Linked DNA regions of Labrenzia sp. VG12. The protein of the gene in region 2 interacts with the protein of the main gene of each other region in a pairwise test. Links are inferred from orthologs where the notes say so. Each region holds a gene or a part of one and is shown on either strand. Other genes may lie near its edges. The genes, in order: sfsA and CHH27_RS23150.

Region 1 (15,152 bases), 3.2 Mb from region 2 along the record:
TGACAGGGCCGGACGGATTGAAAATCCTCACTCTGTCGTCTCGGGGCGCCCCGGTGACCGACCTTGTTGCTTTTGACCCGGCAAGACAGAACGGGTTCATTGCAAGATGCCGGATCGAAGCATCGAGCCAATCCGCACTTTGTCATCGCGCGCTCCGGCTCGAGGCCGGTCTGGAACTCCGCTATCGCTTCGACCAGTCCCTGTTGCCGGACTGGCGCCGGCTGGACCGGGACATCCTCAAGCGTGTCTCGGACTTGCGTATCCCAGCCAATTGACTTCGGCGAACAAGCTGACGCACCACCGGCAGTTCAAAAAGCAAAAAGGCGGCCTCCGGGGAGACCGCCTAACGCATTCAATCTATCGAACTGCGCCGTTCAGACGTCTTCCAAGTCGATTTCCAGGATCGCCATCTGGAAGTTCCAGCTCAGATCCTCATCTTCATCGTCCCGGAAAATCACGCCGATAAACTCTTCGCCGATATAGACTTCGGCGGAGTCGTCCTTGCGCGGGCGAGCGCGGACCTGAAGGCTCTGCAACTCGAATTTCGAACGCAGATACGCTTCGATCTTGCGGATTTCATCAGGCTTCACGGCGATCTCCTGTTGTAGCCATTGACAGTGACTGGGGCTTTGACTGGCCGGGACCCTACAGGACCGGGCCGCTTTGCCAAAGCCTTTCCGTCAGCTATCCCCGTCTTCCTCGCCAAGAAGCTGGTTCATGCTTCGTGCGGGTTCCGGACACCCTGCTTCCCCGACGATTTTCGCCGGAACGCCCGCCACGGTCGTGTTCGCCGGCACATCCTTCAGAACAACGGAGCCGGAGGCAATCCGCGAGCAATGGCCGATCTCCAGGTTGCCGAGCACCTTGGCGCCTGCACCGAGCAACACGCCGTGTCGGATCTTGGGATGACGGTTGCCCCCGACCTTGCCCGTACCGCCAAGCGTAACGCCCTGCAGAATGGAGACTTCATCCTCGATCACCGCCGTGCCACCGACAACAATGCCGGTGCCGTGGTCGATAAAGATGCCCCGACCAACCGGAACGGCCGGATGGATGTCGATCTGGAACACTTCGGACGCGCGGCTCTGCAGATAGAGCGCAAAATCCTTGCGCCCCTTGCGCCAGAGCCAGTTTGCCAGACGGTGCGTCTGCAACCCGTGGAAACCCTTGAAATAGAGAACCGGTTCCAGATAGCGGAAGCAGGCCGGGTCGCGATCGAACACCGCCACGATATCGACCCGGAAGATCTTGGCGAGCTCGGGCTCGTCTGCAAGGGCTTCGAGGTAGGTCTGGCGGATCAGCGATGCGGATACGACGTCCCGTCCAAGACGGTCGCCCAGGCGGTGCAGAACGGCCTCTTCCAGGCTGTCATGATTGAGCACCGTCTCATAGACAAAGGATGACAGGGCGGGTTCATCCGCCACCATTGCCTGCGCTTCTTCCCGCAATTGCCGCCAGACCGGATCATGGGTCGGAACTTGTTTCAAGTCGGACTTGCTGATCGGTGCCGACATGGCCTGTCTCCTTTTCAAGCCGTCACAACAGCCTAAACATAGGACTGTCGTCTGATATTCCAAAATCAAACTTGCTGATATCAGATATGAAACCCTTAAATGAACCCGCAAGGTTCAAGAATTCCTACCTGTTGCATATATGATTTCCCTATTCGAGGCTCATGCATGACCCTGCTTTCCCCTGATGGTCCATCAACGGACAACCCGCGGCTGACGGTGCGCGGCGCCGTGGCGGAACTGCTGCTCAATGCGCCGTCGAAAAAGAATGCGCTTCCCCTGGCCGCCTGGCAGGCGCTCCCCGCCAGACTTGAAGAGCTGCGAGAAGACAAGGAGATCCGTGTTTGCGTGGTCCGCGGCAGCGGCGGCAAGAGCTTCTGTGCAGGAGCCGACATCTCCGAATTCGAAGCCATACGCTCCACGCCAGAGGCTGCAAAGCGGTATGACGACATCAATGTCGCGGCCTTCAGGGCCCTGAAAAGCCTGCCGGTTCCCGTCATTGCCGCCATTGAGGGCCCTTGCCTTGGCGGCGGGCTCGGGCTTGCGCTTGCCTGCGATCTCAGGATCGCTGCACAATCGGCCTTCTTCGCCATACCGGCGGCCAGATTGGGGCTTGCCTATCCGCCGGAAGCACTTGGCGATCTGCTTGAAGCCGTTTCGCCATCCGAAGCGAAGAAACTGCTTTTTTCGGCTGAAAGGCTTGCGGCGCATCAGGCGCTCGCCATCGGCCTGATCAATGAAGTCGTGCCGGATGACAAGCTGGACGAGCGGATCGAAGCCCTCACGGCCACGCTGTGCGCCAACGCTCCGCTGTCGCTGAAAGCTGCAAAGCAGGCGATCAACCAGTTGGCGGCAACAGGGACTGACGGCAAGCTCGCCGAGCTCCGGCGTGACGCGGAGCGCTGCATTGACAGCGAGGACTACAGGGAAGGCTGCCGGGCCTTTCTGGAGAAGCGACGGCCTCGTTTCAACGGGTCCTGATGCCGGCAGCCGACCGGATTCACTTTCTCAGAGTGCTCCCGCATCCCTTTGAAAAGAATCGCCTTTGACCTCACGCAGGCTCGGCATCGGCCTTCAGCGCGATCAGGAAGTCTTCCACCGCTCCGGCGAAAACATCATTCTTGTCACCGGCCACCATATGACCGGCATCGTGGATGTCGGTGAACCTGGCATGTGGCACCAGCGCCTGGAACTCCTTCACGTGATCCATGGACACGAGCTCGGAGTTCCGGCCGCGAATGAGCAGCACCGGCAGCTTCAGATTACCGGCCGCAACACTCATTTCATCTTGGGCAGCCGCCGCCTGATCCGGATTGCTGTGACGGTCCGTCTTCAGGAAAGCCGGGTCCCAGTGCCAGCGATACCGGCCATCCTCGTGAAGACGCAGGTTCTTGGACAGGCCCGACAGGTCCTTCGGCCGGGCCCGGTTGGGCAGATAGCGGGCGATGGCATCGGCTGCCTCTTCGACCGTGTCGAACCCGACATCGACCCGGTCGCCCATGAAGCCGAGGATCTTGCTGACGCCGTCCATGTCGATCCTCGGCGTGATGTCGACCAGCACAAGAGCGGCAAGTCCGCCCGGATTTTCGCGGCCTTCCGCAAGCATACCGGCAAACCCACCCAGCGACGCGCCGACCACAACCGGTTTTTGGCGATGCAGGGCGCCAACCTGCCGGGTGACGGCCACAAGATCGCGGGCAAAATCGTCGAAGGCATAATTGCCCGAAGCGACCCAGCCGCTTTCTCCGTGTCCACGCTGGTCCAGCGAATAGACCGGATGACCAAGATCGGCGATGCGTTTTGAGGCAGCGTCCCAGGAGTGACGCGTCTGACCGCCGCCATGCAGCATGATAACCGGCTGCTCACCCGCGCCATAGCGGTCTGCGATCAGACCGTTTTTCTCCGCTCCCTGGAATTCAACCCGTTTCGGACCCATAAAACCTCCCACCGATCAATAGCCTTGGCAGGTGCTCCTCCAGCACCAGGACCAGCTTCTAAGCGTCAACGTTGTTCAAGAAGGCCAGCACGCCCTGCTTGTGAACCTTGTCGCCAACGGCGACCATGTGGTCGCGCCCCGGGATTTCCAGAATATCCGCATGCGGGATCAAGGCCGCCAGTTTTTGCGGAGAACCGGCAACATCGTCTTTGGTCCCGACGGCAACCAGCACCGGCCGTTCGATCCGGGCGACATCCTCTTCGCTGATCTTCTGGCGCGACGACCGCATGCAGGCCGCCAGCGCGCGTCGGTCCGACCCCGTCTGTTCGGCAAAGGCACGGAAGGCCCGCCCGGTCCGGTCGCTGATATCCTGCAGTCGTTCGGTTTCAAGGGCTGTTGCAATCGGCTCCGGGTCCCCGATCCCGGTGATCATGCCGTAGCCCAGTCCGGAAAAGACGGCCCGGCGCACCCGGCCCGGATGGTTCAACGTCAGGAACGCGGAAATCCGGGCTCCCATGGAGTAGCCCATCACATCCGCCTGTTCGATCTTGAGGTGATCCAGCAGCCGGCGCGCATCTTCCGCCATCACGGGTGCCCCGTAGGCGGCAGGATCATAGAATTTCTGGCTGTCGCCATGACCGCGATTGTCGATCGCAATGACACGGCGTCCGTCCTTCACCAGGAGATCCACCCATCCGGGATACCGCCAGTTCACTTGCTTGTTGGATGCAAAACCGTGGATCAGGAGGATCGGGTCGCCTTCCCCTTCGTCCAGATAGGCGATCCTGACACCATCAAACTCAAACTGCGGCATGAACAAGTTAACCCTTACGTAAACGGAAAACGCAATTAGTCCCTACCCTAAGCGGTTTACCGCCTCTTGGCAAAGCCCAAATCAAAATGCGCCACGCCCCTCGCCTGTGAACCGCGGCACAAAGCCTCTACACAGACCGGGCAGGAGTGGATATGGTCCGCAAGATTTGGTATCGGGGTCCGGATTTGAGAGCTGGCCCTTGAGATAAAGAGGAATTTGACAATGGCGGATCAGGTCGTCCCGCACTTTCAGAATTCTAGCGGACATGACTCCGTAGCCATCGGTGCACGGGAATTCATGTGCATTGGCGCGAATCCGCCGTTTGACCACCCTCACGTCTTCCTCGACATGGGCAGCGAAAACGAAGTGGTCTGCCCCTATTGCTCCACGCTTTACAAGTTCGATGCAACTTTGCAGGCAACCGAGTCCTCGCCTGCTGATTGCAGCTGGGCGCCGGCCGCCGCATAAGCTATAAGCGGTGACATGAGCACGAATGGTGAGGCTGACCACCCGATCGTCATTGCTGGCGCTGGCATAGGCGGCCTCGCGGCCGCACTCGCCTTGCAGGCAAACGGTCATTCCATCATCGTGATGGACAAGGCCAGGGCTCTCAAGGAAGTCGGCGCCGGACTTCAGCTGTCTCCGAATGCCTGCTCGGTTCTCGACCAGCTCGGTGTCTTGGAAGATCTCGCCCCCCACGCCTGTGCCCCGGACAATCTGCGTATCTGGTCAGGGGCGTCGGGCCGGCAACTGGCAACTGTGCGTCTTGGGAATTTCCTGAAAGAACGTCACGGCCACCCGTTCTGGCAGATCCACCGTGCCGACCTTCAACAGGTGCTGCTCAGAAAAGCAAAGTCGGTGGAAGGCATCGAGCTCAGGCTCGGCTGCGAGATCGTGGATCTGACCTCCTCCCCCTATGACCACCTGTCATGCATTTTCCAGGACGATCAGGTCACAGGTCATCAGAACTGCAAGGCCCTGATCGGTGCGGACGGTGTCTGGTCGAAGGTGCGACAGCTTGTGCCGGGCCATGAGAATGCTCATTTCAGCGGGCAAGTCGCCTACCGCACAACCTTGCCTGTCGATGCCGTCCCCAAACGCTGGCTCGGCGATGCGGGTCTCTGGCTCAATGAGGACTCGCATCTGGTTCACTATCCGGTCAAGGGCGGCCGGGAACTCAACATTGTCGCGCTGACCTCGGAAGCCTGGCAGGATGAAACCTGGTCCGCACCGGCAGACAAGGAAGCCCTGCTGCACCAGTTCGCCAACTGGCCGACGGATGTCCGCAATCTTCTGAGGTCCTCGGATCACTGGCTCAAATGGGCCCTGTGCAGCGTCAAGGCCACTGCCCCCTGGTCTCACGGCCATATCGCCCTCCTCGGCGACGCCGCGCATGCGATGCTGCCCTACATGGCCCAGGGTGCGGCAATGGCCATTGAAGATGCCGCCGTTCTTGCCAACCACCTGCCCGCAGACGCAACCAATATTCCGGCTGCCCTGAGAGCCTTCGAGCGCGAACGGAAATCGCGCGTGGCGCATGTGCAGGACATTTCCTTCGGCAACGCCCGTACGTTCCACTATTCCGGCGCCATGGCCTTTGCACGCGATATGGTTCTGCGTCTGTCCAAACCCACGTCCCTGGCAAGCCGGTACGACGATATTTATGGCTGGACGCTGCACCAGTAGACAGCGCTTTTGCTTGAGCCGTGCGATAAGCTGGGCTAAAGCCAATCCCCAATCAGATGTCAGGGAGTTTCAAGATGACCGGTCAGAACGCAGACAACGTTGTAACCGCAGCGTTTCTGGTCATCGGCGACGAGATCCTGTCGGGCCGTACCAAGGACAAGAACATTGGGTTCCTGGCCGACTACCTGACCTCCCTTGGCATCGACCTCAAGGAAGTCAGGATCGTGCCGGACGAAAAGCCCGAGATTGTCGGCGCGGTGAACAGCCTCCGGCAGAAATACGATTATGTGTTCACCTCCGGCGGCATCGGTCCGACCCATGACGACATCACGGCCGAGAGCATTGCGGACGCCTTCGAAGTGCCGCTGAACCTTGACCCGCGTGCCGTCGCCATTCTTGAAAAGCACTATCTGCCGGGCCAGTTCACCCCGGCGCGCCAGCGCATGGCACGCATCCCGGAAGGCGCCGACCTTATCGAGAACAAGGTTTCCAAGGCCCCTGGTTTCAGAATTGGCAACGTTCACGTGATGGCAGGTGTGCCGTCCATCATGCAGGCCATGATGGATGCACTGGCCCCGTCTCTTGCAACCGGCACCAAGATGCTGTCGGAAACCGTCGCGGCGGACATGCCGGAGAGCCGGATCGCCGAACGCCTGGCCGCCATCCAGGATGCGCATCCCCAAACGCTGATCGGGTCCTACCCGCGGGCCAGCGATGGAAAATTCACCACCCAGATCGTCATACGCTCGCGCAACGAGGCCGTATTGCAGGCGGCTGTTGGCGATGTCGCCGCTGCCGTTGCCGAGCTCACCGGATAATTTGCCGGACAATTTGAAGGAAGAGATATGGAAAACCCCGCCCAAAACAAAGCTTTCCCGGTTTCCTGGGACATGTTCCACAGGGACTCGCGGGCCCTCGCCTGGCGGCTGTCGAGTGAGGGTGAGTGGAAGGCCATCGTCTGCATCACCCGCGGCGGCCTGGTGCCGGCCGGCATCGTCGCCCGTGAGCTGGGCATCCGAACGATCGAGACCGTTTGTATTGCCTCCTATCATGACTATGACAACCAGGGCTCGCTGCAGGTCATCAAGCCGATCGACCCGAAAGTTGTGGATCTGGAAGGTGGCGAAGGCAGCGGCGTTCTGGTGATCGACGATCTCGTCGACACGGGCAAGACCCTCAAGGTGGTCCGGGAAATGCTGCCCAAGGCCCATTATGCCACCGTCTATGCAAAGCCGGTTGGCGTGCCCATGGTGGATACCTTCATCACCGAAGTGTCTCAGGACACCTGGATCTATTTCCCCTGGGACATGGGCTGGCAGTTCCAGCCGCCACTTTCCAAGGACACCGCCGGCTGATCCGCCCGAACGGGAAAAACCGGCTGCGGGCTCAAATACGGATGTCACCTGGAGGTGACGCCATTGTTGCGCATTCGCAGAGAACATCCTGAACAAGCATCCATCGACCGGTCGGACACATGTTTGACCGGTCGATTTGCATCTGCGACACCGAATCGCTGCAAACTGACGTGAAACAAGCCAAGGCCAATCGGGTGACACAGGCAAACAGTCGCCTATCCTGTGCCCGGGCTTCCGCGTGACCCCGTGTGTCAGCACGTGAATGGAAATGGGAATGCTGAACCGACGCCAGTTTCTTGCTTTTGCCACGGCGGCATTCGCAGCAGGCTGCCAGAACCAGGCGCAGCTGCCGCCCCGGCCCGCGCGTCCGGGCACCCCTGGTGCCGATGGTGTGAAGGTCTCCTCGGATTTTGCACAGATGTACCGGGCCATGCCCGGGGAGCGTTTCCCGCTTCCGGCGATCGACCTGAGCAAGATTGATCCGGTCTACTACCGCCAGCTGGTAGATTATTCTGCCCCTGAACCTGCCGGAACGATCATCGTCGACACGCCGAACCGGTTTCTTTACCTGACCATGGCGGGCGGCAAGGCCATGCGCTATGGCGTCGGCATCGGCCGTGCCGGTTTTGCCTGGGGAGGCCGCGCCAGGATCCAGCACAAGAGGGCCTGGCCAACCTGGACGCCTCCGGCAGAGATGATCGCGCGTCAGCCCGACCTTGAAAAATACCGGGAAGGCATGCCGCCCGGCCTCGACAATCCGCTTGGTGCACGGGCGCTTTACATCTTTGAAGGCAACCGCGACACGCTTTACCGCCTTCATGGCACTGCAGATACCTGGTCGATCGGGAAAGCCGTTTCGTCCGGCTGTGTGCGTCTGCTGCAGCAGGACGTGATCGATCTATACAACCGCGTCCCGAACGGCACGCCGATCGTGGTCCGTCAGGCCTGAACTCTCAAAAAACATTCAGGCAATCTCGAGGGTCACCGGCCTGATGGCGTCGATCCCGTCAAGCCGGACATCGCAACCGATCGCATAGGTCTCCACGCCTGCGGCACGCGCGGCTGCAAATGCTGCCGCATAGGTCGGGTCGATATCGCCTGCAAGGCTCAGGCGATCGCAATCGGGCCGCTGGACCAGGAAGACCATGGCAGCGCGATGTCCGTCGGCAACCATGTCCGCCAACTCGCCGAGATGCTTGGCCCCTCTCGCCGTCACGCTGTCCGGAAACTCCGCAAGCCCCGGCTGACGCATGAGGTGAACATTCTTGACCTCGACATAGGTCTTTGCCCCGGCATCGCTTTCCAGCAGGATATCGATGCGGGAATTCTTGCCGTATTTGACTTCCCGGCGCAGGGAAGCAAAGCCGGACAGCCCGTCGATCCGGCCCGCCTCCAGGGCTTCCTCCACCAGCTTGTTGGGATGCGCGGTGTTGATGCCGACCAGCGCGCCGTCTGCTTCGATCACTTCCCAGGAGTATTTGAGCTTCCGTTTGGGATTGTCCGAAAGCGACAACCAGACCCGGGACCCCGGTTCCTTCAGCCCCAGCATGGAGCCCGGGTTGGCGCAATGGGCCGTAACTGCACTGCCGTCCTCAAGGACAACATCGGCAAGGAAGCGCTTGTAACGTTTCTCGAGCCGGCCGCCGACCAGTGGCGCGGTGAACTTCATGCGGGGCAATCCTCATGCAGGAAGGTGGAAAGACGCTTCAGGCCTATTTGGACCAGAAATCCGGGTCAAGCAGCACCAGAACCGTGAACAGTTCAAGACGGCCTAAAAGCATGGCAAAGGACAACAACCACTTTGCGCCGTCCGGCAGCGGCGCGAAATGACCAGCCGGTCCGATCATGGGCCCGAGCCCGGGCCCGACATTTCCGACGGACGTCGCCGCGGCGGAGACGGCCGTGACCAGATCGAGATCAAAAAACGACAGCGCAACCGTAATGATGCCGACGGACCCCAGATAGACCACCAGGAACGCCAGGACCGAGAATGACAATTCCGGTGTCAGCCGCGTGCCGCCATATTCTTCCGACATGATCCGGTGCGGGCGCACCATGCGGCGCAGATGCGCCCTGACCGTGCCGAAGAAGACAAGAAAGCGGAAGATCTTGATGCCGCCCGTTGTCGATCCGGTGCAGCCACCGACGAACATCAGCAGCAAGGTGATGCCGACAACCGGCGCGCCCCATTGCGAAAAGTCGCCGAGCGCATAGCCCGTCCCGGTGACCACCGACACCACGTTGAAAGTGGCACGCAGCAGCGCCTCATCGAAGGGAAACTGCATGTTGATGCCGAGATAGACCGTCAGCGTCAGCGAGACGAGCGCCAGAAAGCCGAGCAGCGCCCGAACCTGTGGGTCGCGCCACAGCAACAGCGGATGACCGCGCAAGGCCTGCACGATCAGCACGAAGGGCAAGGCGCCGACCACCATGAAAAACACTGCCACCCAGCCGGATGCCGGGTTGGTGAAATACCCGAAGGACAGGTCATGGGTGGAAAATCCACCCGTCGCAATCGTGGTCAGCGCATGGTTGAAGGCATCAAACAGCTCCATGCCCGTCGCCAGATAGGCCGCGATGCAGGAGACCGTCAGGAAAAGATAGGCCAGGCCGATCAGGCGGATCAGTTCCACGGAACGGCTGACGATCTTTTCCGACCTGTCCGAGCTTTCACTCTGAAACAGCTGCATTCCGCCGATTCTGAGGAAGGGCAAAAGCACGATCGCCATAACGACAATCCCGATACCGCCCATCCACTGCATCAGGGACCGCCAGACAAGAAGACCCGGCGGCAAGCCGTCAAGGCCCGTCAGAACGGTCGAACCTGTGGTCGTAAAGCCGGATACGGCCTCAAAAACGGCATCGGCATACCCAACGCCCAGCCACAAGAACGGCAAGGCTCCGAAAGCGGGCAGCGTCGTCCAGGCAAGCGTAGTCAGAATGAAGGTCTGCCGTGTGTCCAGGCCTTCACGCAGGGCTCCGCCCACGGCAATGGACAAGAGCATGCCGACCATCCCGGTCAGCAGCGCCGAAAACACAAAGGCCTGCCAGTCCGCGTTTTTCTGCGCAACGTCGACAATCGCCGGAATCAGCATGGCGGTGGCAAGCCCGACATACAGGAAGCCAAGGACGTTCAATACGGGTCGCAAAGAAATCAAGCGGCACTCATCCCAAAAACCGACGCGGACGGTTGGCGATCGATAGCCCGCTTCAGACCCCGTCCTACCCGTTTTCGGCTGATTTTCCAATGGGGGGGCTTGCGCCTTCCCCGGCAGAACACAGGCGGGGAGAAGAGGCTGGCACGAAAAACCACAACCTGACCCAGAGTAAGTTGTATTTTATTACCGCGCGTTCAGAATTTCGTAGCGATTGGATTTTACTTTTACGTGTCTACCCAAAAAGAACGATCTATACGTGAATTTGACAAGGAATTGGTGAAATTAAACGGTTGGGTCTACATACGCTTGTATTCCGGATCAGCTCCATTCTGGTCATTTTGGTCCTCTGCAGTATCGGCCTTGTCTCCGGCCTGAGCTATTTTGAGCTCTCCAGAACGACCAAGGAAAACGCCTCCATCCGGATCGACCGCGCCGCGCGGAGCGCCGTCGCGATTCTTTGTTTTGGCACAGACTTCGTTTTCCACCCCGAGTTCGACAGCAACAACAACCCGGTATCGCTGAGGATTGCTGCTGACGCCACCCGGTTCCCGCTGCAACCGAGCGACCAGTTCAACCAGTTGGTCACTGCGATCGGGAGAACCAATCAGGGAGCTGCCAACCTGTTCAAGTGGTCCGAGGAAACGGCCACCTTCGACCGGTTTGCAACCACCTTCAAGGCTCCTGACGGCGGTCCGGCGCCCGCTTTTTCGCTGGGCGAGGGCCATCCGGCTTATGCCAGCCTGGCTGCAGGCCATCCCTATATCGGCAATGTGCCCGTGCAGGGCCGCCTTCGGCTGGCCTATCTGACGCCCATCCTGACGGCGGATGGCAAGGTTGCGGGCGCCGTTGCCGTCGATGTCGGCTGGGTCGATGATCTGACCCATGCGGAGAACCGCTTGAAGACGCGGATCCTGTCGGCGGCGATTGTCATCCTGACGGCGGTTATTCTGATTGGCGGCCTCCTTTTGCGGTTCGAGCTGTTGCCCCTGCGCCAGCTTGCAGGTGTTGCCAACGACCTGGCGGGAGGCACCAAGACCAAGAACATTCCACACACGGAACGCCGCGACGAAATTGGCGACCTTGCACACGGCCTTGAGAAAGTGACGGATCTGCAGGACAAGCTGCACAAGCTTGCCTATACCGACCCTGTCACGACAGCGGGCAACCGCGCCCAGTATTTCTCGGATCTTCGCAAGGCCCTGCTGCGCGCAAAGCAGAACAGGGCCTCGGCGTCCCTGATCCATCTCGATTTCAACGGCTTCGCCAAGGTCAACGACACATTCGGCCAGCAGGTCGGCAACCGGATCCTGCTTCAGGCCTATGCGCGTCTTGCCAACATTTTTGGTCCCAGGGCCCAGATCGCCCGGATTTCGGCCGATGACTTCTGCATTCTGTTGCCATTTGACAGCCAGGGAGCCATTGCAGAGGACTACGCGATCAAGGCGCTTGAACTGCTTTCCTCCCCCTTTCACCTGGAAGAAGGGGAAATCCGGGTTGAGCCGAGCATCGGAATTGCGCTCCTTCCAAGGGACGCCGAGGATGTTGAAACGGCCCACCGCGTCGCTGGCCTTGCGCTTCGAGCGGCCAAGAAGAAGGAAGGCCCGCGCTACGAGTTTTTTGCGCCGCCCCTCAACGAACGCATCCAGAAGGAGATGCTGACGGAAACGCTTTTGCGTGCCGCGTTGAAGACAGATCAGCTACTTTTGCATTACCAACCGCAAATCCGGCCAGTGGACGGACGATTGGTTGGCGTGGAGGCCCTGATCCGCTGGCCGAGCGAAAAGCGCGGTTTTATTCCACCTGGAGAATTCATCCCGATTGCCGAAAAAACCGGCCTTGTGCTGGAACTGGGTCAATATGTGCTGGAAGCGGCCTGCAAGCAGGCGGCAGCCTGGCGCCAGGAAGGCTTCGACTTCCGTCAGGTGTCGGTCAATGTCTCACCCTTGCAATTCCGTCAGCCAAGCTTCGCCGATACGGTCCGCAACGTACTCGACACCTACGGCCTGCCACCGCATGTTCTTTGCCTGGAAGTCACCGAGAACGTCTTTTTCGACACCAGCGAGGTGACGGTTCTCGATATCCTGTCAGACCTGCAACAGATTGGTGTCCAGCTGTCCCTCGACGATTTCGGCTCCGGCTATTCCTCCCTGATCTATCTTCACAGGCTCCCCTTCCAGGAACTGAAGATCGACCGGGCGTTCCTCACGAAAGCCGACGAGAATCCGCAAAAGCGACAATTGTTTGAAGCCATTGTCGGCCTCAGCCGCAGCCTCGGCCTCCGGGTGATCGCCGAAGGTGCGGAAACTGCCGGAGAATATGCCCTGACCGCGGCGCTCGGCTGCGACGGCCTCCAGGGCTTCTACTGCTCACCGGCCGTTCCTGCCGGAGAACTCCGGGACCGCGTCTCGGCCTTTCAGAAGACCCTTGCTGATTCTGGCAAACCATTGTCTGGGATATCCGAAAGAAAGCGGGCCTGACCAAGGGCCCCAGTTCCTTCCGCGGATCCACAGGCCGTCAGTCAGGCAACTTGCCCGTTACCAGAATTGCGGCGGCATCCAGCTTGTGGGCATTCATCATTTCGGCAATCTGCTCAATGGAGGAAACCAGTTGCGCACGATCTTCCGGGTCGAGGGCATCGAATTTTTTTTCAAACTCTTCATGCAGCAGGCCCGGTAGATCGCACGCAATCGTTTCCCCGTCAGCGGTCAGCCTCGCATGCACGATTCGCCTGTCGGAGACCGACCTGTAGCGTTCGATAAGCCCTTTTTCCTCCAGCTTGTCGAGAATTGTCACGACGGTCGCCGAACTCAGATCGGCATTCTCGGACAGGGCTTTCGTCGTGACTTCACCAAGGTCGCGAACGCCTTGCAAAACAACAATTTGCGGGATCGTCAGACCTGTCTGCCTGGACACCTCCCGAGAGCGCAAGTCAATGGCCCGAACGATTTTCCGGATGGCCTTGACCACTTGCGATGACTCCATCGCCTGCATCGTTACACCTCTATTCATTTGAACTCTAACGATTAGAGTTCTATATAGTCTCCGTCTTCTCAAGGAACGGAGTTATTTGTCAATATGTGCGGCATTTGCGGCGAAGTGGTTTTTGGTGGCGAACAGGCGGATGTTGTCCGGGTCTCCCGGATGGCCGATGCAATGGAAGCCCGCGGTCCCGATGGCATGGGTGTCACCCAGCGTGGCCGGGTCGCCTTCGGCCACCGGCGTCTCAGAATTATCGATCTGAGTGAACGCGGCGCACAGCCGATGACCGACATGGCCCTGGGCCTGTCACTGGTGTTCAATGGCTGCATCTACAATTACCAGGAGCTGCGCGAAGACCTGACGGCAAAAGGCTATGCCTTCTTTTCGACCAGTGACACCGAAGTCATCCTCAAAGCCTGGGCGGAATGGGGCAAGGATTGTTTTGCACGCTTTCACGGCATGTTTGCCATTGCCATTCACGAACATGAAAGTGGCCGCATCCACCTGGCCCGCGACCGCTTCGGTATCAAGCCGTTTTACCTGAGCGAAGCCGGCAACCGCCTCGCGTTTGCCTCCTCCCTGCCGGCGCTTCTGGCGGGCGGCGGGATCGATACGTCGATCGACCGTGTCGCCCTGCACCACTACATGAGCTGGCACGCAGTTGTTCCTGCTCCGCGCACCATCTTGAACGGAGTGCGCAAGCTGCCGGCGGCCACGGTCCGCAGCATCGAGGCCGACGGGTCTGCCAGCGACTACACCTATTGGGCGCCGGATTTCGAGAAATCGGCAGAAGACCTGGCACGCAGTGCCGACGACTGGCGCGATGCGGTTCTGGAAAGCCTGCGCACCGCCGTCCGCCGCCGTATGGTGGCCGATGTTCCGGTAGGTGTGCTCCTGTCGGGTGGTGTCGATTCAAGCCTGATCGTCGGCCTCCTTGCCGAAGAAGGCCAGAAGGGACTGGCAACTTTCTCGATCGGCTTCGAGGAAGCCCACGGCGAGAAGGGGGATGAATTCCAGTATTCGGACCTGATTGCCGAGCACTACGGCACCAGTCACAACCAGATCTTCATCCCCTCCTCGCACTTGCAGGAAAACCTGCCGGGCGCGATCCGCGCGATGTCGGAACCGATGGTCTCTTATGACAATATCGGCTTCTACCTGCTTTCCAGGGAAGTCTCCAAACACATCAAGGTGGTCCAGTCTGGCCAGGGCGCGGATGAGGTTTTTGCAGGCTACCACTGGTATCCCAAGCTGTCCGGCTCCAACCGGCCCGTCCAGGACTATCGCGCCGCCTTTTTCGACCGGACGGAAGCGCAGATGGCCGAGGCCGTTGCCCCTGACTATCGTTGCGAACGGGACGAAAGCCTTGCGTTCGTGGAGGCCCATTTTGCAGGAGCCGGCGCCGAAGACCCGGTCGACAAGGCGCTTCGTCTCGACACCAATGTCATGCTGGTGGACGACCCGGTCAAACGCGTCGACAATCACTCCATGGCCTGGGGGCTTGAGGCACGCGTGCCCTTCCTGGACCACGAACTCGTCGAGCTTGCCGGACGCATTCCGGCCGAGTTCAAGCTCGCTCAGGACGGCAAGGGCGTTTTGAAGGAAGCGGCCCGTCAGGTGATCCCGAGCGCAGTGATTGACCGGCCCAAGGGCTATTTTCCGGTGCCTGCACTCAAATACATTCAGGGCGACTACCTGGACATGGTCCGCGAC
Region 2 (15,139 bases):
AAGCTTTTCCGCATGGGCAGAGGCCGGCAGGATGACATCCGCGTGCCAGGCCGTTTCGGTCAGGAAAATGTCCTGCACCACCAGGTGCTTCAGGCTCGCCAGCGCCTTGCGGGCATGGTTCTGGTCCGGGTCGGACATGGCCGGGTTCTCACCCTGGATGAACATCGCCTCAATGCCACCTGCCAGAATGTCGTCCATGATCTCAACGACGGTCAGGCCCCGCACCGGGTCGAGCGTGCGACCCCAGGCATCTTCATATTCGGAGCGGATGTCAGGGTTTTCCACGGAGCGATAGTCCGGGAAGACCATCGGGATCAGGCCGGCGTCCGACGCCCCCTGAACGTTGTTCTGCCCGCGCAGCGGATGCAGACCCGTGCCCGGCCGGCCGATCTGGCCGGTGGTCAGTGCCATGGCAATCAGGCAGCGGACATTGTCCGTGCCGTGCACATGCTGGGAAACGCCCATGCCCCAGAAGATGATCGACCGGGCGCTGGTGGCGTAAAGGCGGGCAACGTCCCGAAGGGTCTGAGCGTCGATACCGCAGACCGGTTCCATGGCTTCCGGCGTGAAGTCCTGGATCTTCTCCTTCAGCGCTTCGAAGCCGTCGACATGGGCCGCGATATACTGGCTGTCATAGAGCTCCTCGGTGATGATCACGTTGAGGATCGCGTTCAGCATGGCGACATCGGTGCCCGGCTTGAATTTCAGGCCGTATTCCGCGTAGCGCATCAGATCCTGACCGCGCGGGTCCATCACGATCAGCTTGGTGCCCTTCTTGGCCGCCTGCTTGATATAGGTGGCGGCGACCGGATGGTTCTGTGCCGGACGTGCACCGATGACGATCATGCAATCGGCATCCTCGGCGGCGTTGAACGGCGCGGTCACCGCACCGGAGCCGATGCCTTCCATGAGCGCTGCCACGGACGAGGCATGGCACAGACGTGTGCAGTGATCGACATTGTTGGTCTGGAAGCCCTGGCGGATCAGCTTCTGGAAAAGATAAGCCTCTTCGTTGGAGCCCTTGGCAGACCCGAAGCCGGCTATGCCCGCGCCGCCCTTGGCCTCGAACGAGGCCTTCAGGCCGCTTGCCGCCCTGTCCAGCGCTTCGTCCCAGGTCGCCTCGCGGAAATAGTCGAGATGGTTCTCCAGGGTCATGGAGATATCACGGCCTTTCGGGGCATCGTCCCGGCGGATCAGAGGTTTGGTCAGGCGCTGCGGGCTGGAGACATAATCAAAGCCGAAGCGGCCCTTGACGCAGAGCCGGTTCTCGTTGGCCGGGCCATTGCGCCCCTCGACGCTGACAATCTTGCCGTCCTTCGCGGAAACGGACGTCAGGCAGCCGACGCCGCAGAACGGGCAGACGCTGTCGACGGTTTCTTCGGCAAAGACTTCCCGCTTCGTGGCCGTCGCATCAAGAAGGCTCTTTTCCATGAGCGCGCCGGTCGGACAGGCAGAAACACATTCACCGCAGGCAACGCAGGTGGACAGACCCATCGGGTCGGCCAGATCGAAGACCGGTACCGTGTGCGCGCCGCGGTCGGCCATGCCGATGACGTCATTGACCTGAACTTCACGGCAGGCGCGTTCGCACAGGTTACAGGCGATACAGGCATCGAGATTGACAGCGATTGCCGGGTGCGAAATGTCCTGTGCCGGCTTTTCGCACGGTGCATAGCGGCTGGAGGTCACCCCGATCGCATCGGACCATTTCCAGAAGTCACTTTCCGGATCCGGGTGATGGTCGCGGGACGGCTGGTCGGCGGCCAGCAGTTCGAAGACCATCTCACGAGCCTTTTCGGCGCGTTCGGTCGCGGTCTTGACGACCATGCCTTCGGACGGTGCGCGGATACAGGAGGCGGCGAGCACACGCTCACCTTCAATATCGACCATGCAGGCACGGCAATTGCCGTCGGAGCGGTAACCGGGCGCGTCCTTGTGGCAAAGGTGCGGAATGGCGACGCCTTCGCGTTTGGCCACCTGCCAGATGGTTTCGCCGTCCTCGGCGGTGACGTTCTTGCCATCAAGAGAGAAGGTGATCTGGCTCATTTGCCGAACTCCTCAGGAAAGAATTTCAGAACTGAAGCCACCGGGTTGCTGGCCGCCTGGCCGAGACCGCAAATGGACGAGGACCGCATCACCTCATCGAGATCGGCGATCTTTGCCTCGTCCCAGTCACCTTCGGCCAGAAGATGTTCCATCTTTTCCGTACCCGACCGGCACGGCGTGCACTGGCCGCAGCTTTCGTGCTTGAAGAAACGCATCAAGTTGAGGGCCACATCGCGCATGTCGTCCTGGTCGGAAAAGACCACGATGGCGTGACTGCCAATGAAACAGCCGTGTTTGTCGAGCGTGCCGAAATCGAGCGGCTCATCGGCGAGCGAGGCCGGCAGAATACCGCCGGACGCGCCACCCGGCAGGTAGCCCTTGAAGCTGTGGCCGTCTTCCATGCCGCCGCAGAATTCGGTCAGCAGCTCATTCATTGTGACGCCGGCCGGTGCCAGCTTGACCCCCGGCTCCTTGACCCGGCCGGAAACCGAAAAGGACCGGAAACCTTTTTTGTCCCGCCGGCCTTGGGCAGCAAACCATTCCGGCCCCTTTTCGACGATGTCGCGGATCCAGAACAGGGTCTCGACATTGTGATTGAGGGTCGGGCGGCCGAACAGACCAACCTGGGCGATGAAGGGCGGACGGTGGCGCGGCAGGCCGCGCTTGCCTTCGATCGACTCGATCATCGCGCTTTCCTCGCCGCAGATATAGGCCCCGGCGCCACGGCGCAGTTCGATGTCGATGGAGGTGATGATGCCTGCCGTCCGCAGGGCTTCGATTTCCGTCTTCAGGATCTCCAGCACCGCCGGATATTCGTCGCGCATATAAAGGTAGATGCGGTCCGCGGAGATAGCATGGGCGGCGATCAGGGCCCCTTCCAGAAGCCGGTGCGGATCGCGCTCCAGATGATAGCGGTCCTTGAAGGTGCCGGGCTCACCTTCGTCGCCGTTGATGGTCAGATATTTCGGGCCGGGCAGATCGTTGACGATTTTCCACTTGGTACCGGTCGGAAAGCCGGCCCCGCCCAGACCGCGCAAGCCGGCCTCAAGGGCCATGTCGGCAATCGCCGCTGCGTCCAGCTCGCCTGCCCGGACACGGTCCAGCAGCCTGTAACCGCCGCCCGCACGATAGGCGTCGAGTTTGACGTGATCCGGGATCTCTGCCGCGGTTTCCCCTTCAAAGAGAACGGCGCGTACGGAGAGTTCAGAGGCATTGTCGACGGCACGTTTTCCGACCTGAACGGCCGGCGCTCCGGCACAGCGGCCAATGCAGGGCACTTTCTGGATGCGAACCTTGGCAGGGTCAACACCGCCTTCCAGAGCAGCTGCCAGCGCATCTGCCCCTTTTTGGGCGCAAGCAACACTGTCACAAACGCGAATCGTCAAAGGCGCCGGTTTGGCGTCCCCTTCGCGCACGATGTCGAAATGGTGGTAGAAGCTGGCGACCTCGTAAATCTCGGCCTGCGACAGCTTCATTTCGTCTGCCAGCGCCTTGAGGTGGCGTGCTTCCAGGCATCCAAAAGCATCCTGGATCTTGTGCAGGTGTTCGATCAACAGATCGCGGCGACGCGGCTCATCGCCCAGAAGCGCCTGCACCTCGGCCAGTGCCGCATCTTCCAATTGACGCCCTTTCGTCTGGGACGGCTTGCGTGAAAGCCCCTTGCCGAAAGACATTGGCGTTCCTCCCAATTCCTCATGAGCGCGCGTTGGATGTCGCGTCCGCGCTCGCATCGTGCCTGTCGGGGCCCCGCGGCCGATCCTGTGTTCCAGGTGACCGGTGAGCCCTTGAATTGGCGCGATGTTAGCGATGCGGATGCGGTCTGTCTGTTTGAAAAACGACAAACGGCCTTCAAATGCTGACGCTTTAACGATGGCGTCCTCGGCCGCCGGATCAGGCCGTCAGGTGTGAAAAGGCGGCAATCACCCGCTCATAGACCGGCCGTTTGAACGGAACGATCAGCTCCGGCAGCCGGTTTGCCTCTTCCCAGCGCCACTGCGAGAATTCCGCCGAATGGCCGTCCGGCGGTGTCAGGATGTTGATTTCGTCGTCGGACCCGTCGAATCGATAGGCGATCCAGCGCTGCGCCTGTCCCCGGTGCTTGCCCTTGCGCGATTTTTTGACGACATCGGGCGGATAGTCGTAGGCGAACCACTCAGGCGCCTCTTCCAGCAGGGTCACGGAGCTGATCGAGGTTTCCTCGTAAAGTTCCCTTCGAGCCGCGGGCTCTGGAGCCTCGCCCTTGTCGATGCCGCCCTGCGGCATCTGCCAGCTGTATTCGTAATTCGAGGAACTGCCACCATCGTCGCGGCTGCCGATCCAGACCAGACCGTCCCTGTTGATCAGCATGATGCCGACACACGGGCGATAGGGAAGCCCCTCAGAAGGGACCGGAAATCCCGGTCCGAGTTCAAGCTTCGTCACGATGTCACCTGTTTCAAAAGATCAAAAACTACCGGTCGATGGTGGCGCTGATCGGCACCAGCTGGAGACCGCGCTCTTCCAGATCCTGTACCCATTCCTGCAGCTGGCGTACAGTCACGGGAAGTGCCGAACCGGCGGCCACGGCAATCCCGCGAGACCGGGCGATGCCTTCCAGCTGCAACAGCTTGGCGTCGATATTGTCGTCCCTTGGTACCTCGTCCAAAACCACATCCACACCGCTGAACGGCAGGCGCTTGTCCGTGGCCATCTGGGCCGCGATGGACCGCGACGACGTGCCGTTGTCGACAAACATCAGGCCACGGGACTTCAGCTTCTCGAAGAGATACTCCACGGACGGCTTGGTCGACGTGAACCGCGCGCCCATTTCAGGAATCGTGCCGACGTAGTTGGTCACGCGTGTCAGGAGATAAGCCAGCCGGTCGAGCATTTCCGCGGGCCTGAGACTGACCAGAAGTGTGTGTGGCCCCGGGTCGTTGTCCGGAAAATCAAAAGGTTCGAGCGGCAGCTGCAGCAACAGTTCGTGGCCCTTGGTGCGGGCCTGCTGCATCCACAGATCCAGGTCTTCGCCATAGGGCGCCAGCGCGAAAGTAACTTCCGGTGGCAGGCTGGAGATGGCGTTCTGGGTGCCGGTCTCGCTGAGGCCCAGCCCGGTGATGACGACGGCAATTTTCGGGATCGACTTGAACTCGTTCACGACCGGGCGGGAATAGGCATCCAGCGGGCGCACGCCTGCCTCGCTCACCTTGGGCAGGAAGCCATAATCGGACCGTTCGCTGACACGGCTGTCCGGATTGATCGACAGGCTGGTGACGGGTGCCTCGGGGCCCAGACCGTCCGGCCGCAGGATCATGTCATAACGCGGACCCATCAGGTCCTTGGCACTTTCCGGACGCAGATTGGGGCCGAGATCGTCGCCAATACCCGGACGGATTTCGACGACTTCAATGTCCTGGGACGTGACGCCTTCCACAACGGCATCCAGAGGCAGGACGGCTACCGGTTCTCCGCCCAACGGGTCATCCACGACCGCGATCCAGATCAGCGTTGTCGTGAAGATGACGCTCAAGATGCCGACGCCGATCAGACCGAACGGCAGCCTGACGAGCCGCCGTTTGCCCATACCTAGGGGAGCTGTGAGATCTTCGCTCGACATTACCGTCCTGAGTCAATTGTCCGGCCGCCGGCCGGAGACGTGTTGTTGTTGGAATACGCAGAACGAAAACGAAAGAGACCGGCGCGCCGCCTATTGGCGACGCGCCTCGTTGGCATCAGTTCTTGACGGCAGCGCTGTCGGAGACAGGCGGGAAGGCACTGTTGACCTGTACGCCGCGGAGAAGATCGAGCGCGAGCTTGAGCTGGGTGTCCTCGTCCGGGTCGGACGGCACATAGGCCTGGCTGCCGGACTGCTCTTCGCCATCAGCTTCAAGGTGGCCACGCAGGCCCGCTTCGCCCTTGGTGTCGACGCGGCCGACCAGCTCTTCAGGAAGATCCTGCAGCGCCTCGATGTCCGGGACGATGCCCTTGGCCTGGATGGAGGTTCCCGACGGTGTGTAATACCGCGCCGTGGTCAGGCGGATGGCACCGTTTGCACCCAGCGGGATAATCGTCTGAACGGAGCCCTTGCCGAAGGACCGTGTGCCCAGGATGGTTGCGCGGCGGTGGTCCTGCAGGGCGCCGGCAACGATCTCGGACGCAGAGGCCGATCCGCCGTTCACCAAGATGATGACCGGCTTGCCATCGGTCAAATCGCCCGCACGGGCATTGTAGCGCTGGGTCTCGTCGGCTTCACGACCACGGGTCGAGACGATCTCGCCGCGGTCCAGGAAGGCATCGGAAACGGCAATCGCCTGGTCGAGCAGACCGCCCGGGTTGTTGCGCAAATCGACAATGAAGCCCTTCAGCTTGTCGTCGCCAATCTTCTCCGACATTTCCTCAATGCCCTTCTTGAGGCCATCGAAAGTCTGTTCGTTGAACTGGGTGACGCGGACATAGCCGACATCGTCCTCTTCGCGCCAGCGCACGGACCGGATGCGAATGATGTCGCGGGTGATGGTGATGTCGAACGGCTCGGCACGGCCCTTGCGGCGCACGGTCACGACAATGTCGGTGTTGACCGGGCCACGCATCTTTTCAACCGCTTCGTTCAGGGTGAGGCCCTGAACCTGCTCGCCGTCGATATAGGTGATCAGGTCGCCCGCCAGGACACCGGCCTTGGCTGCCGGCGTGTCATCGATCGGAGACACGACCTTGACGAGGCCTTCTTCCATGGTGACCTCGATGCCGAGGCCGCCGAACTCACCGCGGGTCTGCACCTGCATGTCGCGGAAGCTTTTCGGGGACATGTAGCTGGAATGGGGATCCAGCGAGGTCAGCATGCCGTTGATGGCGCTTTCGATCAGCTGAGCATCGTCCGGCACTTCCACATAGTCGGAGCGGACCCGCTCGAACACGTCGCCGAAGAGGTTCAGTTGCCGGTACGTGTCGGTGGCCGCGGCGTTGGCGGCTCCCGAAACATTGAGCGGCATCTGGGACAGTGTCGTAACCGCTGCCGCTCCCATCAGGGCACCCACCAGCAGCAAGGAAGTTTTCCGTATCATCCGCGAGCCTTTTCTTCTTCTGTGCGTTCCCACCAAGGCGTGGGATCGATCGCACGGCCGTCCTTCCGAAATTCAACATATAGGATCGGTTGGGTCGAGCCCAAGCCGAATGTCGAAGCGCTCGCCCATTGGGTCGCGCCCATCACACCAACCGGTTCCCCGGTCAAAACAAACTGCCCCAATTCCGCATCGATCCGATCCATGCCGGCCAGGAGCACATGGTAGCCGTCGCCCGTGTTCAGGATCAAGAGCTGACCGAAAGAACGGAAAGGTCCTGAATAAACCACCCAGCCGTCAGCCGGCGCCGTGACATTAGAGCCCGGCCTTGTGGCAATAGATTGACCTTCCGTCACACCGCCAAAATCATCTTCCTGGCCGAAATCCTTCAACAGGGTGCCAGACACGGGCTGCGGCAATTTTCCGCGCGTTTCCTGGAACGGCACCGCCGGTGCGAGCCGGCCCGGATCGCTGAACGGATCGAAACTGCGTTTGCCTTGCCGTTTCGCGTCCAGGGCCGCCTGGCGGGATTTTTCCGCTGCTTCGCGCGCGCTCTCGATTTCCTGCTCGAGGCTCGCGATCAGTTCCTGCAGCGATCCCGCCTTGTTCGCAAGTTCAGCCGCGCGTTCCTTTTCCTCTCTCAGGACTCGAACCGACTTCTGATGTTCCTGCCTTTTGGCGCTGAGCAGAAGCTCCAGCCGCGACTTTTCCTCAGCCAATCGCATGGCACCACCGCGCAGACGGTTCTTTTCCTCCGCTATCACCGCTTTCAGGCGGTGAAGTTCCTCCAGATCGGCTGCCAGCGCCTCCGTCTCGACCTTCAGTTCCGGCATCACGGCGTTCAACAGAATCGCACTGCGGACCGCTGAAAGGGCATCGCTCGGACGCACGGCCAGCGCCGGTGGCGGCCGCTTGCCGATCCGCTGTAGCGCCGCCAGCACCTCGGCCAGGATGTCCCGCCGCGCAATCAGCGACAGCCGGACCGCATCCTCGTTTTCGCCAAGCGCGCGCAGGCGCCGCTCGGTGTCGCTCAGCCTGGTTTCCAGCCCCCTGATCGTGTCGGACGTGCCGATGATCTTGGCGTTGAGCGTTTCGCGATCCCTGTCGAGCGCCCGGATCTCGCGGGCAATTGCCGCCTGCCGGTCCGTCGATACATCAATATCGCGTGAGAGGGCTGCCAATTCCTGTTCACGCGCCTTCTTGCGCTCCAGGGCAGCGCTGACTTCAGGAGCAACCGCAGGCTTCTCGACTGTCGTCTCATCCACGCTTTCGGAAGCAAGGACCGGCGTCGCCGGCAAAAGCATGCTCAGAACAAGGCCGCTCAAGAACGGTCGCCACTGCCACCGCTTCTCAAGATCTGGACGCATATGCGTGATGCGATCCGGTTTCAACCTGCCTCAGCTCCCAAAGGTTATCCTTCTCTTGCGATACACAGTCTGCGTTAACGAAGCGTTTACCCTGATGACCGGCCTGTTAACAAACTCTCCACGCGTGCACCGCTTTTCGACCTAACCTTGTCTTTCCGGTAATCGAAAAGCGATACGGCCCGAATGCGGCGAGATACGGGCAGAGTGCCCATTTCCGGCCATTTTCAAAGTTAAACTTCCTTCATCTGACGCAGAGGAACAGATTTCGGTCGTCTTCGGACTGCCAGTTCCCCTGTCAGGGGCCGAAATGACGGTAGACAAGGTCGCGCGGATCCGTCCTTGGAGCGCCCGGGTCAATTACAGCCCCCAGTCGTTCCGCAAGCCGCGCCGACCGGATGTTGTCAGGATCCATGTAGCTCACCAGCGCCGGCAGTTTTCGCGTGTCGGCCGCCCAGTCCCGAAAGGCCTTTGCCGCCTCGAACGCGTAGCCCCGTCCTTCGGCATGCTCATAGACATACCAGCCGAGCTCATGCTCGGGAAAAAGCGGCCCGTGATTGATGCCGACCTGGCCGAGACAGCGCCCTGTCTCCCGGTGGTCCATCATCAAGGCGCCATGACCCATCAGCGACCATTGCGCCACGTCGTGACAGAACATGCCCCAGGCCGCAAATTCGGAGAGCGGCCCGCCCATGAAGCGGGACCGCTCGGACCGCATCAACTGCCAGTAGTCCGGCCAGTCTTCCATGTTCATGGGGCGCAGGACGAGGCGCTCGGTTTCCAGGGTCGGTGCCAACAGGTTTCTCTCTTCTGTCCCGGACAATCACACCCGGTGATAGGGGTGGCCGGATTGAATGGTCATCGCCCGGTAGATCTGCTCCGCCAGGAGAATGCGCGCGATCTGGTGCGGCCAGGTCATGGCGCCAAGCGCCAGTTTCAGATCCGCCCTGGCAAGGGCTTCCTGGCCATGGCCATCGGCTCCGCCGATCGCAAACACGACCTCCGGAACTCCTTCATCTTTCCAGGCTTCCAGTTTCTGAGTGAAGGCCGGGCTGGTCAGGTTCTTGCCGTTTTCATCCAGGACCACCAGACGCGCGCCGGTGCCCAGCCCCTGAAGCAGGGTCCTGGCTTCGTCCGCCTTGCGGTCGTCCGGCCGCTGCGCGCGGCTTTCCGGTGTTTCCTGAAGAGCGACCTCTGTGACACCCAGCCCGCGTCCGGTCTTTCGCGCACGGTCCAGATAGCGGTCGAAAAGTTCTTTGTCCGCACCGGCCTTCATCTTGCCAATGCAGAAAAGCGTGAAGCGCATAAAGTCCTCGCCGGATGTTGATCCGGTCCAAAATATCAGACGGTGATCCAGGCCCCTTTCGGGACCCCAGATCTCCTCAGCCGATAAACTGCGGCGCGTCGTCCGTCTCGGGCGCCCACATCTTTTCCAGATTGTAGAAGCCGCGGACTTCAGGACGGAAAATGTGAATGATCACATCGCCAGCGTCGATCAGTACCCAATCACAGGTGTTCAGGCCCTCAACCGTTGCCTTGCCGGCGCCGGCCGCTTTCAGGTCCTTCAGCAAGTGATCCGCAATTGCGCCCACATGACGATGGGAGCGCCCGGACGCGATCACCATGTGATCGGCCAGCGAACTCTTGCCTGCGATGTCGAGAGTTACCAGGTCCTCGGCTTTCGAGTCGTCAAGACTGGAGAGGACCGTATCGAGGAGGTCTGCCGCAAGATCTGCGCTTACGGAAGCCGTCATAGGAGTGGACATGTCAGCCCGCTCGCTTTCAAAGGTCATGGTCAGGTGTTGTGCCTTTCGCCGTTTGTGCCGTCCTGAGCCCAACGTCGTCACGAACAGAAACGTTCGTCTTCATACGTCACCCGTTTTGGGAACAGGACCGGTTGACCGTACCTCGGCCGCGCTCGTCGCGACCGTCCCTATAATACCGCTTCCCGTTTGGCATTTTCAAGACAGCCCGGAATTCTCGGTAAATCTGCTGATCATTTTGGTGCGCCGCGCCGCAGGTCCGTCGATGACGTCTGGTCGAGCGGTGTATGCAAAAACGTCCATATCGGTGCCTGCATATTCGGCAGCAATGCCGCGTCTTCCTCCGGAAGCCTATATTTTTCATAAGCTTTTGCCATTGGAGACGACAACACGGACAAGGAGGCCCCGGGGCGGTCGACAATCGCAATCGGCACCGAACCGACGATGTCGCGCCAATCCTGCCAATAATGAAAGCCGGCTAAATTGTCAGCACCCATGACCCAAACGAATCGCACGGCCGGACGCATCGCCTGCAGGGCCACCAGTGTCCTTGCGGTATAGGGCGTGCCCAGAACCTGCTCGAAGGCGGTGACCTTCATGCGCGGGTGGTCCGCCAGGTCGCTGGTCAGACGCAGGCGCCTTTCCAGGGGCGCCAGGTCGGAATGGCTCTTCAGCGGATTGCCCGGCGTCACCAGCCACCAGACCTGATCGAGCCCCAGCCGCTTCAACACGGTCGCGGCGACCAGCCTGTGCCCCGAATGCGGCGGATTGAACGAACCGCCAAAGATGCCGATGCGGTTGCCCGCTTCGGCATGCGGCAGTTTCAGCCAGTCCCTGTCAAGCTCCGCCCCCAGACTAAGCGGGCTCATGCCGGTTGCCTCTTGCCATTGAATTCACGAATGCAGGGAAAGGTCACGGACGGGTCTGACCCGTGCCATGCACCTTGTATTTGAAACTGGTCAGCTGCTCGACGCCCACGGGACCACGCGCATGCATGCGACCGGTGGCAATGCCGATTTCCGCACCCATGCCAAATTCGCCGCCGTCGGCGAACTGGGTCGAGGCATTGTGCAGCACGATGGCCGAATCCACTTCGGCCTGAAACCGGTCCGCAATCGCCTGGTCTTCGGTCAGGATGCAATCGGTGTGGTTGGAACCGTATGTGGCGATATGGTCCATCGCCGCGTCCAGATCCGCAACGACCTTTACCGACAGGATCGTGTCGAGATATTCGGTCGACCAGTCGTCCTCGCTGGCAGGAACGATGTTTTCGCAGATATCGCGCACCACAGCGTCGCCGCGCACTTCGCAGTCCCTGTCCTGCAGCGCCTTGACGATCACCGGCAGATGGCTGTGCGCCACTGCCTCGTGCACCAGCAGTGTCTCCAGGGCGCCGCAGATGCCCGTACGGCGCAGCTTGGAGTTGACGACCACGTCCACGGCCGCGGCAAGGTCGGCTGCCTCGTCGACAAAGATATGCACCAGGCCTTCCAGATGGGCGAAGACCGGCACGCGGGCTTCCGTCTGCACCCGTTCGACCAGGCTGCGGCCGCCGCGCGGCACGATGACATCGAGATTGCCGTTCAGGCCACGCAGCATTTCGCCGACCGCAGCGCGATCCGTTACCGGCACGATCTGGATGGCGTCTTCCGGCAAACCGGCAGCCGCCAGGCCTTTTTGCAGGGCGGCATGGATCGCCCGGTTGGACTGGATGGTGTCGGAGCCGCCACGCAGGACCACCGCATTGCCGGCTTTCAGACAGAGAGCACCGGCATCGGCCGTCACATTCGGGCGGCTTTCATAGATCACACCGATCACGCCAAGCGGCGTGCGCACCCGCTGGATCTTGAGGCCGTTGGGGCGCTCCCAGGCCGCCATGACGCTGCCGACCGGATCATCCAGCGCGACGATGTCCTCAAGAGCCCCGGCAATCGCCTCGATCCGCTCCTCGTTGAGCGTGCCGCGATCCAGAAAGGCGGCCGTCTGGCCATTGGCCGTCATCGTCTCAACGTCGATACGGTTGCCGGCCAGGATTTCCGGGGTCGCCGCTCTGACAGCTGCCGCCATTTCCTTCAGGGCCCGGTCTTTCTGCTCTGCTGGGGCCGTGGCAAGGACCCGGCCGGCGGCACGGGCGCGCTGCCCGATCTCCGCCATCAGTTCCTCGGTCGACTGTGCCTCGACGACTTCCAGCATCTTCTCCAACTCCCATACACGCGGCCGCACCGGCAAGCCGCTCAGTCAAACGCGTTTTAGCGCGTTCCAGATAAAAAGGCATCCTCCAGGACAAGATCGTCCCGGTGGATCATTTCCGCGCGCCCCGGATAGCCGACGATGGCCTCGATTTCCTTGCTGTTGCGCCCGGCAATCAGCTGTGCCTCGTCCGCGTCATAGGCGATCAGGCCCCGGCCAATCGTGCGGCCGGCCTTGTCTGTCAGAATGACGGCATCTCCCCGGCCGAAACTGCCGGAAACATCCGCAACGCCTGCCGGCAGCAGGCTTTTGCCGGAGGTCATGGCCTTTACCGCGCCATCGTCCAGCGTGATCCGGCCACGTGGTTCCAGATGACCGCCGATCCAGGCCTTGCGGGCACTCGCCGGAGAGCTGAGCGCCGGGAACCAGGTGCCGCGCGCGCCCTCTTCCAGGCGCTGCAGCGGATTGAGTTCCTTGCCGGAGGTGATCACCATCGAGGTTCCGGCGGCCGTGGCAATCTTGCCGGCATCGATCTTTGTCTTCATGCCACCGCGCGACAGTTCCGAGCCGGCGCTGCCCGCCATCGCCTCGATCTCGGCGGTGATCCGCGGGACTTCGGGCAGGAACACCGCATCCGGGTCCTGCGCGGGCGGGGCCGTATAAAGCCCGTCGATATCGGACAGGAGCACAAGACAGTCGGCGCTCGCCATGGTCGCCACACGCGCGGCAAGACGGTCGTTGTCGCCGTAGCGGATCTCGGAGGTGGCGACAGAGTCGTTTTCATTGATGATCGGCACGGCGCCGAGCTTGAGCAGCGTGCCGATGGTTGCCCGGGCATTGAGATAGCGCCGGCGCTCTTCCGTGTCGCCGAGGGTCAGGAGGATCTGACCCGCCTTCTTGCCATGGGCACCGAGCGCATCCGCATAGGCCTGGGCAAGCGCGATCTGACCGGCAGCGGCGGCCGCCTGGCTTTCCTCAAGTTTCAGCGGCCCCTTGGGCAGACCCAGGATACCGCGTCCGAGCGCGATCGAACCGGAGGAGACGATCAGCACGTCCGCGCCGCTCTTGGCGAGGCCTGCCAGATCCGAAATCAGCGCGTCCAGCCAGGCGCGTTTCAGTTCGCCGCGCTCGACCAGAAGAGCGGATCCGATCTTGACGACGATCCGGCTGAAACTTTTCAGGCTGCGGGTCATTACGGGTGCCAGCCCTCCTGCTCGGGAGCAGGCACCTGGTTGGCAGCGTCTTCCTTGTCCTTGTCGATGGCCCGCACGATCATGCGCAGCGCCCGGTCGACATTCAGCCCGCTGGCCGAGGACAGGATCAGCGGTTTCTGGCCGCAGGCAGCCTCCAGGCTCGCGGCCTGTTCGGCAATCAGTTCCTCGTTGAGCGCATCGCATTTCGACAGCGCCACGATTTCGGGCTTCTCCGTCAGGCCCGCGCCATAAGCTTCGAGTTCACCGCGAACCACACGATAAGCTTCGCCAGGATCTTCCTCGCCGGACCCGTCGACCAGATGCAGCAGCACGCGTGTGCGTTCCACATGGCCCAGGAACCGGTCGCCAAGACCGGTGCCCTCGTGTGCGCCCTCGATCAGACCCGGAATATCGGCCATGGCAAAGCTGTTGCCGTCGATCTGGACGATGCCGAGATTGGGGTGGAGCGTCGTGAAGGGATAGTCCGCGATTTTCGGCTTGGCGGCGGAGACCGTTGCCAGGAAGGTTGATTTACCGGCATTGGGCAGACCAACAAGACCGGCATCGGCGATCAGCTTCAGGCGCAGCCAGATCCATTTTTCCTCGCCTTCCAGGCCCGGGTTGGCCCGGCGCGGCGCCTGATTGACCGAGGATTTGAAATGCGCGTTGCCGAAGCCGCCATTGCCGCCCTTCAAAAGCAGAACCTTCTGGCCCAGCTCGGTCAGATCGGCAATCAGGGTCTCGTTGTCTTCCTCGAAGATCTGCGTGCCGACCGGCACCTGAAGGACGACATCATCGCCATGGGCCCCGGTGCGGTTACGGCCCATGCCGTGAATGCCGGTGGCCGCCTTGAAGTGCTGCTTGTAGCGATAGTCGATCAACGTGTTGAGGCCGTCGACGCATTCGACGATGACGTCGCCGCCCTTGCCGCCGTCGCCGCCATCCGGACCGCCATATTCGATGTATTTTTCGCGCCGGAACGACACGCAGCCCGCGCCGCCATTGCCGGAGCGCACATAGATCTTGGCCTGATCGAGGAATTTCATTGTTGTTCTCTTTATCTTGTCCTGCTGTCAGGCCTTGATCCGCTTCCCGGTCAGTGGCCGTTCAGAAATTCGGTTCGTGTAACTTCCATGCGAAGGGCGGGGATTGTGGTCCCGCGCGAAACGCTTTTGCAACCGACCTCGCCCACCAGCCGGAAGCCGAGTTTTTCGAGCACTTTCAGAGAACCGGAATTCTCTGTCATGGCCTCGCCGGCCAGTCGCTCGTGCCCGGTGTTCTGGAACAGCCAGGTCACGGCGGCCTCGACCGCTTCGCTCATAAACCCCTTGCCCCAATAGGGGCGCCCCAGCCAATAGCCGATCTCGGGGGTTTCCTGCAACTTTTTGAAGCCCATGCCGCCGATCATTCGGCCATTATGATCAATGTGAAGCCCGAGTTCATCAGCGGTTTCAATATCCCGCCAACGCTCGACGGAGCGGCTGAGATAGGCTTTGCCGGCGTCCAGATCATATGGATAGGGAACGCGCGAGAGCATCTTGGCCACT

What was found.
Region 1: the proteins of CHH27_RS23150 (region 2) and sfsA interact in binary tests that used the Escherichia coli proteins (3 or more experiments, as listed by UniProt). The link is inferred for Labrenzia sp. VG12 from one-to-one orthologs.

The regions. Positions count from the first base shown.
Region 1 is NZ_CP022529.1:1,786,010-1,801,161, forward strand. The notes cover bases 7,120-9,965. They hold sfsA (DNA/RNA nuclease SfsA), read right to left. Parts: upstream 8,972-9,965; coding sequence 8,267-8,971; downstream 7,120-8,266. Other genes in these bases: gpt (xanthine phosphoribosyltransferase), read left to right, coding at 7,120-7,302; CHH27_RS08310 (L,D-transpeptidase), read left to right, coding at 7,577-8,251; CHH27_RS08320 (TrkH family potassium uptake protein), read right to left, coding at 9,015-9,965. Outside these bases: CHH27_RS08260 (hypothetical protein), read left to right, coding at 1-275; CHH27_RS08265 (DUF3126 family protein), read right to left, coding at 375-590; cysE (serine O-acetyltransferase), read right to left, coding at 681-1,514; CHH27_RS08275 (enoyl-CoA hydratase), read left to right, coding at 1,680-2,492; CHH27_RS08280 (alpha/beta fold hydrolase), read right to left, coding at 2,563-3,447; CHH27_RS08285 (alpha/beta fold hydrolase), read right to left, coding at 3,506-4,261; CHH27_RS08290 (zinc-finger domain-containing protein), read left to right, coding at 4,484-4,729; CHH27_RS08295 (FAD-dependent monooxygenase), read left to right, coding at 4,745-5,947; CHH27_RS08300 (molybdopterin-binding protein), read left to right, coding at 6,022-6,765; more of gpt, read left to right, coding at 6,793-7,119; more of CHH27_RS08320, read right to left, coding at 9,966-10,439; CHH27_RS08325 (EAL domain-containing protein), read left to right, coding at 10,751-12,937; CHH27_RS08330 (MarR family winged helix-turn-helix transcriptional regulator), read right to left, coding at 12,975-13,451; CHH27_RS08335 (N-acetylglutaminylglutamine amidotransferase), read left to right, coding at 13,536-15,152. UniProt on the Escherichia coli protein: Binds to DNA non-specifically. Could be a regulatory factor involved in maltose metabolism.
Region 2 is NZ_CP022529.1:5,003,582-5,018,720, reverse strand. Bases 10,263-13,095 are described here. They hold CHH27_RS23150 (glutamate-5-semialdehyde dehydrogenase), read right to left. Parts: upstream 12,403-13,095; coding sequence 11,122-12,402; downstream 10,263-11,121. Other genes in these bases: proB (glutamate 5-kinase), read right to left, coding at 12,459-13,095; CHH27_RS23155 (nicotinate-nucleotide adenylyltransferase), read right to left, coding at 10,443-11,078. Also shown: fdhF (formate dehydrogenase subunit alpha), read right to left, coding at 1-2,046; CHH27_RS23195 (NAD(P)H-dependent oxidoreductase subunit E), read right to left, coding at 2,043-3,719; CHH27_RS23190 (RNA pyrophosphohydrolase), read right to left, coding at 3,937-4,467; CHH27_RS23185 (divergent polysaccharide deacetylase family protein), read right to left, coding at 4,496-5,641; CHH27_RS23180 (S41 family peptidase), read right to left, coding at 5,757-7,085; CHH27_RS23175 (murein hydrolase activator EnvC), read right to left, coding at 7,082-8,407; CHH27_RS23170 (GNAT family N-acetyltransferase), read right to left, coding at 8,745-9,242; 23S rRNA (pseudouridine(1915)-N(3))-methyltransferase RlmH, read right to left, coding at 9,270-9,752; rsfS (ribosome silencing factor), read right to left, coding at 9,829-10,212; more of proB, read right to left, coding at 13,096-13,592; GTPase ObgE, read right to left, coding at 13,592-14,638; CHH27_RS23135 (GNAT family N-acetyltransferase), read right to left, coding at 14,689-15,139. UniProt on the Escherichia coli protein: Catalyzes the NADPH-dependent reduction of L-glutamate 5-phosphate into L-glutamate 5-semialdehyde and phosphate. The product spontaneously undergoes cyclization to form 1-pyrroline-5-carboxylate.